2 regions of the Mesorhizobium sp. YR577 genome follow, and region 1 is predicted to be linked to the other one. Evidence: riboswitches for the same ligand, from Rfam matches in the RefSeq annotation. Region 1 holds a riboswitch; the other holds the start of a gene.

Evidence for each region. A riboswitch is a leader RNA that binds a small molecule or an ion and turns the genes downstream of it on or off. The one in region 1 is predicted to bind thiamine pyrophosphate.
Region 2: linked by a shared signal. The riboswitch ahead of thiB (thiamine ABC transporter substrate binding subunit) and the one ahead of thiC (phosphomethylpyrimidine synthase ThiC) in region 1 are both predicted to bind thiamine pyrophosphate.

The regions. Positions count from the first base shown of each region.
Region 1 is NZ_FPBI01000023.1:20,885-28,536, reverse strand. Features, by position in the region: gene ugpC (ABC transporter ATP-binding protein) at 1-420, shown strand, start outside; gene BM413_RS25835 (metallophosphoesterase) at 390-1,241, shown strand; gene BM413_RS25830 (ABC transporter substrate-binding protein) at 1,274-2,575, shown strand; gene BM413_RS25825 (carbohydrate ABC transporter permease) at 2,636-3,592, shown strand; gene BM413_RS25820 (carbohydrate ABC transporter permease) at 3,582-4,457, shown strand; gene BM413_RS25815 (tyrosine-protein phosphatase) at 4,457-5,272, shown strand; TPP riboswitch at 5,300-5,416, shown strand; gene thiC (phosphomethylpyrimidine synthase ThiC) at 5,536-7,368, shown strand; gene thiO (glycine oxidase ThiO) at 7,365-7,652, shown strand, end outside.
Region 2 is NZ_FPBI01000001.1:237,286-244,937, forward strand. Features, by position in the region: gene thiP (thiamine/thiamine pyrophosphate ABC transporter permease) at 1-1,221, opposite strand, end outside; gene thiB (thiamine ABC transporter substrate binding subunit) at 1,314-2,315, opposite strand; TPP riboswitch at 2,360-2,482, opposite strand; gene BM413_RS01160 (thiamine diphosphokinase) at 2,589-3,233, shown strand; gene BM413_RS01165 (ABC-F family ATP-binding cassette domain-containing protein) at 3,240-5,054, shown strand; gene BM413_RS01170 (hypothetical protein) at 5,389-7,008, opposite strand; gene BM413_RS01175 (adenylosuccinate synthase) at 7,069-7,652, opposite strand, start outside.

The DNA.
Region 1 (7,652 bases):
TTCATTCCTGGCCGGATCGGCGCCGAGGGCCGCGCCGTGGCAAATAATGGTCTTCTACTGTGTGCCGATGCCTTTTGGGAGCTGGCGCCGAACACGGAGATCGTCATCGGAATAAGGCCTGCGGCCCTACAAATCAGCGATTTCAAGGCTTTGGGCGGCCTGCCCTTCGATATCGAAATGCAGGAAGACCTGGGCACCGAGCTCCACATTCACGGCGTGGCTGCCAGCCAGCGCGTGACCATGGTGCGGCCGGCAGACAGTCCACTTCCGACAGATCCTTTCGCAGTCTCGATTCCGGCCCGCGCAATCCACCTCTTCCGCGTGAGCGACGGCAAGCGCGTCGATCCGCATGTCATCAACCTTCCCGAAACACTCAACGGAGATTCTCGATGGAACGCGAAACAACTTTTGTCCATCTGACCGACCTGCATATCGGACGGCCGGGCTATGAGGACCCGCATCTCTTCAGCGACACGACAGCGACGCTGGAGACAATCCTGGAGATGGTCGCAACGATCTCGCCAAAGCCGAGTTTCATCGTCGCCAGCGGCGATCTGACCAACCGTGGCGATATCGAGAGCTTCGGCGAACTAAAGCGGATCATGGGCGCGCTGGACATTCCAGTCCTCTACGCGCTCGGCAATCACGACACGCGTGAAGGTTTTTATGAGGGTTTCCTGGAGCAGGGAGAGCATTCTTCCGCCCCCTATTTCCATGATCGCGTCATTGACGGCGTGCATGTCATCGCGCTGGATTCGTCCATTCCCGGGCAGATCGGTGGCAATATCGAGCCGGAACAATTCGCCTGGCTGGAACAGGTTATCGTGACGAATCCCGGGCTGCCCAAACTGATCGTCTCGCATCATGCGCCGGCAATCGGCAACGAAAATGAATTCGCGCCGTGGCGCTCGATCCGGGTCGAGGACACGCAGCGCCTCGCCGATATCCTGAAAGGTCGCAATGTCGTCGGCCTTCTCAGCGGGCATGTTCACTACGACCGCGTTTCAGTTTGGCACGGCATCCCGGTCGTCATTGGTATGGGTCAGCACGCCGCCACCGACATCCTGCAGAAGGACGTGCTGCGCATGGTCAATGGCGCCTCTTTCGCCATCGGCACCATTCGCGATTCCGGCCTGACGGTAAGTTTCGTGCCGCTGCCTTCGGACCGCGCCGAACTCAACCGCTATCCCCTCGATTTCCTGCGCAAGCTGAATGAAGGCGAGACACTCGCCGCAGAGTGACAGGCCATATCCGATCACAAAGGACGATCACGATGCTTAGAAGAGAATGCCTTAAGCTGATGCTTGCCGTCGGAACGGGCCTCGCCATTCCGGCTGGTCTGGCACAGGCGCAGATGGCCGAAACCGTCGACAAGCCGGTCACCATCACCTTCTACAACTACAATCTGGCATCGGCGAGTGCTGGGGCCGATGCCACGCGCGAACTCCTCAAGGAGTTCATGGATGCCAATCCGAACATCAAGGTCGAGGGCATTCCGGTGCCTTCGAATGAGATTCTGTCACGGGTCCAGGCCGACATCGTCGCGGGTCAGCAGCCGGATGTCGCCCAGCTTGTTTTCCGCGACTTGATCTACATCGCCAACGATCTCGGCGCGAACGCCCTTGAAGATATGGTGCCGGCTAAAGAACTCTCCGAGCATCTCTCCGGAATGATCCCGCAGGGCCTGGAACTCGGCAAGTTCGACGGCAAAACCTATGGGCTCGCCTACACCTTTTCCACGCCGATCCTCTATTACAATGCAGACCTCTTCCGTCAGGCAGGGCTCGACCCAGATCAGCCACCGAAGACATGGGCGGACGTCAAGGCCGCTGGCGAGGCGATCAACCAGAAGACCGGCAAAAACGGCTTCTTCCCCGGCGCCTACGGTCCGGTGGACGGCACCTTCGTTTATCAGGCCATCGAAATGTCGAATGGCGGAAATGTCCGCGACGGCAACACGCTCACCTTCGCCGACGGCGGTGCGCTGGAAGCCGTGAAGATGCTGCGCGACATGGTCGACAGCGGCGCCCATGCCCGCATCGATGTCGGCAGCCACATGGACACGATGGCGAGCGGCAATCTCGGCATGTTTCTCTACACCAGCGCTGTGCAGAACAGCCTGTCGAAATCAGCCAAGGACAATTTCGATCTGCGCGTCACCGCTATGCCGTCCTTCGGCGACAAGCCGACGCGGCCGACCAACTCAGGCAGCGCACTCTACGTCTTCAGCAAGGATCCGGCCAAGCAGCGCGCGGCCTATGAACTCCTGAAGTTCCTGACTTCGAAGCACGCTTACACGATCATCACCTCTAAGATCGGCTATCTGCCGCTTCGGCTCGATATCGTCGACGATCCCCAATATCTCGGCGAGTGGGTGAGGGCCAATCCGATGATCCGCCCGAACCTGGAACAACTCTCTCGGCTGACGGCCAATGTCGCTTTCCCCGGTCCGAACTACCGGCAGGTCGAAAAGATCATGATGGACGGCGTTCGTGAAGCGATCTTCGGCGAAGCGGATGCAGAAGCCGTTCTGAAACAGGCGCAGGCGGATGCGCAAAGCCTGATGCCGCAATAACCAGCAGATAACAGGATGCGGGCCAACTCGCCCGCGTCCGCCAGTTCGAGGTCGATAGCCATGAGTTTTACCGTAGCTGCGTATTCCGACGCGGGCTCCTACGCAGGGGGCCGACGCTCGCTGTTGAAGCGGCTTTTTACCGACCCCCGGATTGCGCCCTGGCTCTACCTCGCGCCCGTACTCGTGACACTGATCATCTGGATTTACGTTCCGCTCTTCGAGGCGTTCCAGCTCTCGTTCTACCAATGGAACATGCTGCCGACCGCACCAAAGGCCTTCGTTGGCCTCGAAAATTACCGGCGACTGTTCATCCTGCCGGAGATGCAGCGCGCGCTATGGAACACGGCGATCTATATCATCGGCCTGTTTCCGATGTCCGTCATCATTCCGCTTGCGGTGGCGATCTTCACTCAGGACCTGAAAGGGCCGCTGCGCAACCTCTACCGTACGTTGATTTTCGTGCCGATGATCATCGCGCCGGTGGTCGCCGCGATCGTGTGGCGCTGGCTGCTCAATGAAGATCACGGTCTCGTCAACCATGCACTCGTCGGTCTCGGCCTGTCGAAAATCGGCTTCCTGCAGGACCCGAAATATGCGCTCGGCACTCTGATCTGGATAACGGGATGGAAGCTGATCGGTTTTTCGACGCTGCTGTTTTCGGCCGCCAATGCCAGCATCAATCCGAGTTATGTAGAGGCTGCCCGTATGGACGGCGCGACGCGCTGGCAGATCATCCGCGATATCCGCCTGCCATTGCTGTCGCCGACCATCCTGCTCTTGTCGATGATGACCATCCTGTTCGGTGCGCAATGGAGCTTCACCTATATCAACGTGCTGACCCATGGCGGCCCGCTGAAATCGACTACCAACATCTTTTACCTGCTTTGGGACTATGGCTTCGGCAGCCTGTCGGTCGGCTGGAGTTCGGCCGCCGGTATGATCGCCTTCGCGGGCTTTTCCGCGATCGCCTTCGTTTGTCTGAGGCTCATGCAGAGGCGCGCCGTCTATGACAATTAGCCAGGACTTTTCCACTACCCGCCTGGATGTTTCCCGGCAAACGACCGTTCGCCGGACGATTTCCGTCGGGTCGATCGCCGTCCATGGAACAATGATCCTTCTCGTCGTGATTGCGATTTTTCCGGTCTACTGGATGGTCGCCTCCTCGCTGAAGCCGGAAAACGAAATTTTCTCGACAACGCTCTGGCCGCTCTCGCCTTCGCTCGAAAACTACAGCTTCGTGCTGACCCAGATTCCGATGCTGCGGATGCTGGCCAATACGACAATCGTGTCTGCCGCAACGGCGGCGTTCCAGGTTCTGACCGGGCTGCTTGCGGCCTATGCGCTGGTGCGCTGGCGCTTCCGGTTCTCGGGGTTGGTCTATGGCGTGATCGCACTGTCCTGGCTGGTTCCGTTCCAGGTGACGATGATCCCGAATTACGTGCTTGCCTCCCGGCTTGGGCTGCTTGACACATTGACAGGTCTGGTGGTGCCGCATGCGGCGGCGGCCTTCGCCGTGCTGATGCTCTACCATGCCATGAAGTCGTTTCCGACCGAAGTGATCGAGGCAGCGCGTATGGATGGGGCGAGCCACTTGCGTATCCTGTGGGAGATCGTCGTGCCCAATATGCGCGCCTCCCTTGCTTCCCTCGTCATCCTTGCCTTTATCTCGGCATGGAACGAGTATTTCTGGCCACTGCTTCTGTCGCGCAGCATCGAAAATTCGGTGGTCCAGATCGGTCTGCAGATGTTCATGACCCAGGAAGGAAATCTCTGGGGACCACTAATGGCTGCTTCGACGCTTGCCAGCCTGCCCATCCTCGTCATCTACCTTATTCTCCAGCGGCAGGTGATCGAATCCTTCATGAAATCGGGACTGCGTTGATGACCAATTCCCCTGCCCGCCTCATTCGCCTCGCCGGCGCACATAATGTTCGTGATCTTGGCGGTTATGCCACAAAGGATGACGGCGAGACGAGATGGCGCGCGCTCCTTCGCGGCGACGGTCTGCACCTCTTGAACGAGAACGACATGAGCGTTCTGGTCAATGAAGGGCTGCGCACCGTCATCGACCTGCGTAGCGTCCACGAGCTTGCGATCGAGCCCAATCCATTCGCATCGCATGCCATCATCCAATATCGCAACATTCCGCTCTTTGGCGCCCTTTCGCCTATAGATGCCGTGCGCGAATCGAATGGTGCACTGTTCGACATGGCGGCTCGCTATCGCGATGCCATCGATCAATGCCGGGAGCCGATCGCCACTGTACTGACTGCCATCGCCGAGGCTGACGAGGGCATCGTGCTCTTTCATTGCAGTGCGGGCAAAGACCGGACCGGCATCATCGCGGCCCTATTGCTGTCGCTCGCGGGGGTCGAAGACGACACGATCATAGCCGATTATGCATTGACGACTTCGATCGCCGCACCGCTTATCGAGCGCCTGCGTGCACAGGCTCTCACACGCGGCACAGACCCGCATCTGGTGGAAAGCTTCCTTGCCTGCCCCCCCGAAACGATGCGCGCGACGCTCAGCCACCTTAACGAAAATCATGGTGGCACATTCCACTATCTTGCAGGCATGGGCCTCGATGAGCGGGCACTTCGAAAGCTGAAAAGCCGCCTTGTTCCAGTCAGCGCGTCAGCCGGGAAATCCGGATCGTCGGAAGAACTGCACAATTCAGAGCAATTCAACGGTTGACAACTCCCGGCACATTCATCCACCCTTGACCCTCACCAGGGGAGTCCCGACAAGGGGCTGAGATACTGCTGGCTTTCGCAGCGCAGTGACCCGTTGAACCTGATCCAGTTCATACTGGCGTAGGGACGGTGCGGAAGCTTCGCGGGTCGCAGACCCAGGCAGAATCATCCCGGGCAGATTCCCGGATTCAGCAGGCGAAGCCTCTCTATCCTCCTTTCGGCATAGGACTGGGTCTCCAATGCGACCAAGCAAAGGAGGTCCATATGAATGCCTTGACCCCAACCGTGACCGTTGGCGAACTGCCGGCTTCGCGAAAAATCCACAAACCGGGAATCATCCATCCCGAACTGCGCGTGCCGCTGCGCGAGATTTCGGTGCATCCGAGTGCAGGCGAGCCACCCGTAACGGTCTATGATCCTTCCGGCCCCTACACCGACGCTAACGTCAAAACCGATATCGAAGGAGGGCTTGAGCGCCTTCGCGAAGGCTGGATCGTCGCGCGTGGCGATGTCGAGCGCTACGAGGGCCGTGTCATCAAGCCGGAAGACAACGGCTTTGTCTCCGGCAACCGGCTGACGCCGGAGTTTCCGGTGCGCAACCAGCCCTTGAAGGCTGAGGGCGGCAGGGCCGTCACGCAACTTGCCTATGCACGCGCCGGCATCATCACTCCCGAAATGGAGTTCGTCGCCATTCGCGAAAACCTCGGCCGCGAGAGGGCGTACGCCGCGCTGGAGCGCGACGGTGACAGTTTTGGCGCAGCGATTCCCGATTATGTCACGCCGGAGTTCGTGCGCGACGAGGTGGCGCGCGGTCGTGCCATCATCCCCTCCAACATCAATCATCCCGAAAGCGAACCGATGATCATCGGCCGCAATTTCCTGGTCAAGATCAACGCCAATATCGGCAATTCCGCAGTCACCTCTTCCATGGCCGAGGAGGTCGAAAAGATGGTGTGGGCGATCCGCTGGGGCGCCGACACGGTGATGGACCTGTCCACCGGCCGCAATATCCACAACATTCGCGAATGGATCATCCGCAACTCGCCGGTTCCGATCGGCACCGTGCCGCTCTACCAGGCGCTGGAGAAGGTGAGCGGCATCGCCGAAGACCTAACCTGGGAGGTCTATCGCGACACGCTGATCGAGCAGGCCGAACAGGGCGTCGACTATTTCACCATCCATGCCGGCGTCCGGCTGCCCTACATTCCGCTGACCGTCAATCGCGTCACCGGCATCGTCAGCCGCGGCGGGTCGATCATGGCCAAATGGTGCCTGCATCACCACAGGGAAAGCTTTCTCTTCGAGCATTTCGAGGAAATCTGCGACATCTGCCGCGCCTATGACGTTGCCTTCTCGCTCGGCGACGGCCTGCGCCCCGGCTCCATCGCCGACGCCAACGATGCCGCGCAATTCGCCGAACTGGAGACGCTTGGCGAACTGACCCAGATCGCCTGGGCCAAGGATTGCCAGGTGATGATCGAAGGTCCTGGCCACGTGCCGATGCACAAGATCAAGGAGAACATGGACAAGCAGCTTGCCGTCTGCGGCGAGGCCCCCTTTTACACGCTTGGACCGCTCACCACCGACATTGCGCCCGGCTACGATCACATCACCTCCGGCATTGGTGCAGCCATGATCGGCTGGTTCGGCACGGCGATGCTCTGCTATGTCACGCCGAAGGAACATCTCGGCCTCCCCGACCGCGACGACGTCAAGACCGGCGTCATCACCTACAAGATCGCCGCCCATGCCGCCGATCTTGCCAAGGGGCATCCTGCCGCCAAAATCCGCGACGATGCTTTGTCGCGGGCGCGTTTCGAGTTCCGCTGGGAGGACCAGTTCAACCTCTCGCTCGATCCCGAGACGGCGCGGTCGTTCCACGACCAGACGCTGCCCAAGGAGGCGCATAAGGTCGCGCATTTCTGCTCAATGTGCGGGCCAAAATTCTGCTCGATGCGCATCTCTCACGACATCCGCGCAGAAGCGCAGAAGGAGGGCATGGCGGCGATGGCCGCGAAATATCGGCAGGGCGGCGATCTCTACATGCCTGTCGATGAAGCCGGAAAGCCCGCCGTTGAAACGGCGCTGGTGCCATGAAAGCGCTGGTCAAAGGGGCCGGTGTTGCCGGCCTGACTGCCGCCTACGAACTTGCGACGCTGGGGGCGATCGTTACCGTCGTCGACCCGCGCCGCGACACCACGGGCACTGCGTCGTGGTATGCAGGCGGTATGCTGGCTCCCGATTGTGAGCGCGAGAGCGCAGAGCAGATCGTCCAGGATCTGGGCCTCAATGCCGCCGACTGGTGGGAAACAGCATTGCCGGGCTATGTCACCCGCGCCGGCACACTGGTGGTGGCTGCTGGCCGTGACGCCACCGAACTG
Region 2 (7,652 bases), on a different contig from region 1:
ACCGAGGACGATGGGCGGCACCACCAGCACGAAGCCGGCGCCTGTGTCGGTCATGCGCTCCAGAAAGGTCTTTTCGCCGGCCCCGCGCCGCAAGGCCAGCGCGCGCCGCGCCATGATCAGCGACAGCGCCAGCATGGCCGACAGGCAGGCGGAAAGCGTTGCCAGCACGAGGCTGGTGATCGTCGCCTGCCGCACCGTGCTTTCGCCGGCGAGGCGGAAAAGATCGGCGTTGAGTCCGGCAAGGACGGTCGCCAGCATCGGCCCGGCAACGAAGGCAAGTGCGGCAATGAGAAGGACCGCGTTGAGGGCGGTTTCGCCACGCCCGGCGGAGACATAGCGGCGCTGCGTCACCGACAGATTGGCATCGCCGGTGGTGTTTGCGCCGAGCCGCATCAGCGCAAACACGACCGCCATGGTGAGCGCGATCTGCAGCAGCGTCAGTGCCACGGCGCGGGCGGGGTCGAAGTCGAAGCGCAGCGACTGGTAGATCGCGACTTCCAGCGTGGTGGCGCGCGGGCCGCCGCCCAGTGTCAGCACGATGGTGAAGGATGTGATGCACAGCATGAAGACAAGGCCGGCGACACCCGGCAGGCTGGCGCGCAGGGCCGGCCATTCGATCAGGCGAAAGCTGGAGCGAGCACCCATGCCGAGCTGGCTCGCCAGCCGCCACTGGTCGGCAGGCACCGTGTTCAGGGCCTCCAGAAAGAGGCGGGTCGCCAGCGGCAGGTTGAAGAAGACATGCGCGACCAGAATACCCGACAGGCCGTAGATGCCGGGCCAGTCGCCGCCGCCGATGGTCGAAAGCAGGCCGGAGAAATAGCCGGCGCGGCCGTAGAGGGCGAGAACGCCAAGCGCCACGACGATGGCCGGCAGCGCCAGCGGCACGGCAAACAGGCGCAGGATCAGCCCGCGCCCTGGAAATGCCGGGTGCCGGGAGAGGGCGCGCGCGACGAAGATCGCGGGGATGATGGAAAGCGTAGCTGATAGAAGCGCCTGCCACAGCGTGAAGCGGGCGACGCGGAAGAGGTAGGAATCGAAGGCGGCGATAGCGCCGGACGTGTCGCGCGCGCCTTCGAGGATCAGGCCGAGAAACGCGCCGCCGATGAGGACGGCTATCGCGGCAAGCGCGATGATGCCGGCGGTGATGCGCCTATCCCTCCCCCTTGAGGGGAGGGTACGGCCGAAGGCCGGGGGTGGGGTCGGTGCGGCCGTACTCGACATTCAATTGCGCCTCGCGCTGCCTCCGGCAACCCTCTCCGTCGCCTGCGGCGACACCTCCCCCTCAAGGGGGGAGGAAGGCCGCCGCCGCCCGCTCACTTGCTCATAACCCCCAGCCACTCGTCCACCCACGCCTTGCGGTTGGCGGCCACGTCGTCGGCGCTGATCTGCAAGGTCTTCGCCGGCTTTACGAGCTTGTCGAAGGCCGGGTTGAGCGGCTTGTCGGTCTTGCCGGCGGGGAACATCCAGTTGGTTTCGGGAATGGCGTCCTGGAAGCCGGGCCTGGTCATGAATTCCATGAACTTCTTCGCCAGTGGGTTCTTCGCGCCGGTGGTGGTGATGCCGGCGACTTCGACCTGCAGGTAATGACCCTCCTCGAAGGGTGCAGCCTGATATTTGTCCGTGCTCTCAGCGATCATGTGGTAGGCGGGCGAGGTGGTGTAGGACAGCACCATCGGCGCTTCGCCCTTGGTGAACAGGCCGTAGGCCTCGCTCCAGCCCGGCGTCACGGTCAGCACGCGGTTCTTCAGCTTGGCCCAGGCTTCCGGTGCCTTGTCGCCATAGACCGCCTTGACCCAGAGCAGCAGGCCGAGGCCCGGCGTGGACGTGCGCGGGTCCTGGATGGCGATCTTTTCCGAAGGATCGCCCTCGACCAGTTCCTTCAGGCTCTTGGGCGGGTTCTTCAGCTTCTCGGTGTCGTAGACGACGGCGAAATAGCCGTAGTCGAAGGGCACGAACGTATCGTCCGTCCAGCCGCCCGGCACCTTGATGCTGGCGAGATCGATGCCGGAGGGCGAAAACAGGGCGGTGGCCTTGGCCTCGGTGGTCAGGTTGGTGTCGAGGCCGAGCACGACATCGGCCTTGGTGGAAGCGCCCTCCAGCTTGACGCGGTTCAGCAGCGCCACGCCGTCGGCCACCGAGACGAACTCGACATCGCAGCCGCACTCAGCCTCGAAGGCCTTTTCCACCTGCGGGCCCGGGCCCCATTCGGCGGTGAAGCTCTCATAGGTGTAGACGGTGAGTTTTTCAGCGGCGAGCGCCGGCAGGGCGGCGGCCACGGCAAGGGTGGAAACGAGCGAGAATAGCAGCGTGCGCATCGGCGCCTCCTTCATTAGCGTTGAAAGGGAATTTGAAGCGCCGGGCGTCCGAAGCATCTAATCCCTCCGCCGGTACAAACCGGATCAGGTTCAGCGGGTTGGCCGGGTTTCCCCCTTGCCTCTCAGCCGGCTCACGAAAATCGTGTCCGGCACCCCGTTAGAGCGGGATCAGACATAGGACCAAGCGAAGAGGCGCGCAAGCGGTAGTTTCGGGCTGCGCGGCGCATTGGCGGCTTCCCGTATGGCCGCGCGGCATGATAGAGGCGAGCCACCATGAGCCGATTTTTCATCCTGCTTGGCGGCGAACTCGTCCGCACGCCCCGCATCGACGCGCAACTCGAAGGCAGCCGCATCATCGCGGCCGATGCCGGCATCGGCCATGCGGCGATGCTTGGCGTGACGCCGGAGCTGTGGGTCGGCGATTTCGACTCCGTTCCGGAAAACCTGCCCGAAAGCTACGCAGCTATACCGCGCGAGACCTTTCCAGCGGAAAAGGACAATACCGACGGCGAACTGGCGATTGCAGCAGCGCTCAAGCGCGGCGCGACCTCGCTGGTGCTGGCCGGCGCCTTCGGCGGCCCGCGCGCCGACCATGCCTTCCTGCATCTGGCGCTGGCCCTGAGGCTGGCCGAACAAGGCACGCCGACGGTGCTGACCAGCGGCGCGCAGGAGGGGCACCCGCTGCTGCCCGGCACGACCGGTTTTGACTATGCCGACGGCACGCTGTTTTCCGTGCTCGGCTTTTCCGAATTGTCGGGCCTCACCGAAATCGGCGCGAAATGGCCGCTCGACAATGTCGAGGTCGCCTTCGGCTCATCGCTGACGCTCTCCAACGAAGTGCGCGGAAGCCTGCGCATCACGCTCGAACGTGGCCGCGCGCTGCTGCTCGCCCATCCTTATCCTCTTCCGGAACACTGAAAAGACATGGCGCCACCGCTTCTCAATCTCGACGGCATCCGGCTGACCTTCGGCGGCACGCCGCTGCTTGACGGTGCAGCACTGTCGGCCTCGGCGGGCGAGCGCATCGCGCTGGTCGGGCGCAACGGCTCGGGCAAGTCGACGCTGCTCAAGATCGCCGCCGGCATCATCGAGCCGCAGGACGGCGAATTCTTTCGCCAGCCCTCCGCGACCATCCGCTATCTGCCGCAGATGCCCGACATGGAAGGTTTTGCGAGCGTGCGCGCCTATGTTGAGGCGGGTCTCGGGCCGGCTGACGATCCCTACCGCGCCACCTATCTGATGGAACATCTCGGCCTGACCGGCGAGGAGCGCCCCGACGATCTTTCGGGCGGCGAGGCGCGGCGTGCCGCACTTGCCCGCGTCATGGCGCCTGAGCCCGACATCCTGCTGCTCGACGAGCCGACCAACCATCTCGACCTGCAGGTGATCGAATGGCTGGAAGACGAGCTCAACCGCTCGTCCTCGGCACTGATCGTGATTTCGCACGACCGGCGCTTTCTCGAGCGCGTATCGCGCGCCACCGTCTGGCTCGATCGCGGCCAGACACGCAAGCTCGACAAAGGTTTCGCGCATTTCGAGGAATGGCGCGACACCATCCTCGAAGAAGAAGAGCGCGAACAGCACAAGCTCGGCCGCCAGATCGTGCGCGAGGAGCACTGGCTGCGTTATGGCGTGACCGCGCGGCGCAAGCGCAATATGCGCCGGCTGGGTGAGCTTCAGACGATGCGCCAGCGCTTTCGTGGTCACAAGGGCGCGGAAGGTGTGGCGACCATGGTGGCGAGCGATGCCGCCGAATCCGGCAAGCTGGTCATCGAAGCCAAGAACATCGAGAAAAGCTTCGGCGATCTCACCGTCGTCAAAGGCTTTTCGACACGCATCCAGCGCGGCGACCGCATCGGCCTGGTCGGACCCAACGGTGCCGGCAAGACGACGCTGCTGAAGATGCTGACCGGCGAGTTGCAGCCGGATTCCGGTTCGGTGCGGCTCGGCACCAATCTGGAGATCGCCACCCTCGACCAGAAACGCGAGGCGGTCGATCCGCAGGAAACGCTTGGGCATTATCTCACCGACGGGCGCGGCGACAACCTCGTCATCAATGGCGAGGAGCGCCACGTCGTCTCCTACATGAAGGACTTCCTGTTCAAGCCGGAGCAGGCGCGCACGCCGGTGCGCGAGCTTTCCGGCGGTGAGCGCGCCCGGCTGCTTTTGGCGCGGGTGCTGGCGCGTCCGGCCAACCTTTTGGTGCTCGACGAGCCGACCAACGATCTCGACATGGAAACGCTGGAGCTGCTGCAGGAACTGGTCGCCGGTTTCGCCGGCACGGTCATCCTCGTCAGCCACGACCGCGACTTCCTCGACCGCACCGTCACCAGCATCATCGCACCGGACGGCGAGGGGCGCTGGATCGAATATGCCGGCGGCTATGCCGACATGCTCGCCCAGCGCGGCGGCACGCGGCTGAACGACCGCCGTGCGGTGCAGAAGCAGGCCGGCGACACGCCGCGCGCCGAGAGCGCGTCGGAAGCGCAGAAGGGACCGGCGAAGAAGCTTTCCTTCAAGCAGAAATTCGCGCTGGAAAGCCTCCCCGGAAAGATGGCTGCCGTCTCGGCCTCGATCTCGGCGCTGGAAAACAACATCGCCGACCCGGCCTTCTACGAGCGCGACCCGAAGGGGTTTCAAAAAACCATCGCCGCCCTCGACAAGGAACGCGCGACGCTGGTTGCCATGGAAGAGGAATGGCTGGAACTGGAAATGCTTCGGGAGGAGCTGGAGGGGTGAGACATGTCCGACCGTAGGTCGGCGAAAAGCCAACGATTTGGCTTTTCGAATGTCGAACGCCCGGAGCCCTAGCGGAGGGCCGGGAGGCGTTCGATCGAAGGGCCTGTGCCCCGCCGACGCCTAAGATTCTCTTCCTGATCTAAAGTTCGCGCTGCCCCTCATCCCCCTGCCGGGACCTTCTCCCCGTAAACGGGGAGAAGAAGGCTGGCCGCGACCTCGCCGCTTCTTCCTTCTCCCCGTTTACGGGGAGAAGGTGGCCCGAAGGGTCGGATGAGGGGCAGCGCGAACCTATGCGAGTTCACGCCGTCTCAAGCCAAAAAAGAGTCTGACGTCATCACCCGCTGCGGGCTGCGTCCCAGGCCTTGATGGCCTCGTCGAAGGCCTTCTGGCCGGGGATGCCCTTTTCCATGGTGAACAGGGCGCGGCGGCCGGATTTGTAGACGATCGGCACGTCGATCCAGCTCTGGCGGCGCAGCAGGGCCATGTTGGCGTCCATCTCCTGCTTGCCGTCGTTGAGAGCAACGAGGAAGAAGCCATCGGCTATCTTCGCCGGAATGCCGATCAGCGGGCTGCCGGCCTCCTGTTCCGATCCCTTCATCGACACGCGCAGGATGTTCTCTATGCCGCCGCCCTCGAAGCCGTCTGGCGTCAGAAAGATGACCTCGATGATGTGGCTTGCCGGCAGGGTCTGGTCGGCGTTGCGGCGGATGGTCATGCGCAACTGCAGATCCTTGCCGGGAATGGTCGCCTCGGCGCGGATCGCCGGCTCAGGCGGCAGGTCGCCGCCCGGCGATTCCTGCACCACCGACCAGACGATGCTGCCCGGTTCGGCCGAACCCTCGGCGACGTTGGTGCGTTCCTCGTAGAAGATCGCTCGCTGGCCGACGGCCACGCCCGGCTGGGCAGCCGGCGCGCCGGGAGCGGCAGGTGTCTGGCCCTGCGCGGCAGGTGGCGCTGCCGGGTCCGTGGTTGCGCCGGGTGCCGCGGGGGCGGGCGTCTCCGGCGGCTGGGTCACCGCCGCGACAGAGGTTCCCTCGCCGATGGCGGCAGGCCCGCCGGCGGGGCCCGGGTCGATCTCCGAGCCGTCGGCGTTCAGGCGCTGGGTGAATTTGGGCTCGCTGTCCGTGCCGCCATTGGCCGGAGGCGGTGCCGCAGGCGAGGGTTGCTCCCCAGCCGGCGGATTGGCAGCGGTGTTGGTCTCTGGCTGTGCCGGGGTCGTTGCCGGCGGTGTCACCGAAGGCGTCGTCGTTGCCGTCTCGCTTCCGTTCGTGCTGAACAGGTTGGCGAAGGCATCCTTGTTGAGCCAGACGCCGTAGCCGCCACCCGCAATCACGGCAAGGGCGATCACGGCCGCGATCAGGCCGCCATAGCCGCGCTTGCGGGTTTCGCTTTCCCGCTCGTCTGTTTGAATGTCGTCGTCGTCATTTTCCGGACCGAACACGTCTTCGCGGACCGGGGCTTCGCCCCTGGCGGGTGCTGCGGCAGGAGGCGCCGTCACGACAGGCGTGGTTTTGGGCCACAAGTCGCCCTTGGGGGCAGGCTCAGCCTTGGGTTCTGGTTTTGGCGAGGGGTCAAACGCGGCCGGCGCGACGGGTGCAGCCGGCACGGGCGGCCTTGGCGCGCTGTCAGCCTTGAATGTGTTGTCGAAACGCGGCTTTGGCGGCTCGGTCTTCTGGCGCTCGATGGAGGCGAAGACGTTTTCCAGCTCCTCCAGCGGGTCGCTGGAGATCTTCGGACCGGGACGCGGTGGGTATTCCTTTTCCACCGCCTCGATGGCGTCTTCCAGCGCGCGCTTCTGGCGGTCGACGACAGCCTGCGGCGGCGGCGGGTTTATCGCCGCGAGCTTCGCGGCAATTGTTCCGCGGGCCTTGTCGTAGACCTTCTGGCGCAGTTCGGGCGTAGCTTCGCTCAGCCCATCCAGCGTCTTCTTCAGAACCGCAACGAAATCTGCCATGCTTTTGTCGACCTGTGGTTTCCTTCCCGCCTTGCCGCGAAGCGGCGGGAAGGGGCAAAATTAGTCTTGAAAGGGATCGGTCACAAGTATTGTGTCGTCCCGCTCAGGGCTGGTTGAAAGGAGCGCCACCGGCGCGCCGATCAGTTCCTCTATATAACGAACATACTTAACAGCCTGTGCCGGCAGATCGTTCCAGCTGCGCGCGCCGGCAGTCGTTCCCTTCCAGCCTTCCAGCGTTTCATAGATCGGCACGACGCGCGCCTGCGCGCCCTGGCTCGCCGGCAGATAGTCGATCGTCTCGCCGTCCAGCGTGTAGCCGGTGCAGACCTTGATCTCGTCGAGGCCGTCGAGCACGTCGAGCTTGGTCAGCGCGATGCCGTTGATGCCGTTGACGGCGACCGCCTGGCGCACCAGCACCGCGTCGAACCAGCCGCAGCGGCGCTTGCGCCCGGTGACGGTGCCGAATTCATGGCCTTTGGTGCCGAGGAATTCGCCGACCTCATTGTCCTGTTCGGTCGGGAACGGGCCTTCGCCGACGCGCGTCGTGTAGGCCTTGGTAATGCCGAGCACATAGCCGATCGCGCCGGGGCCGACGCCCGAGCCGGGCGATGCCTGGCCGGCAACGGTGTTGGACGAGGTGACGA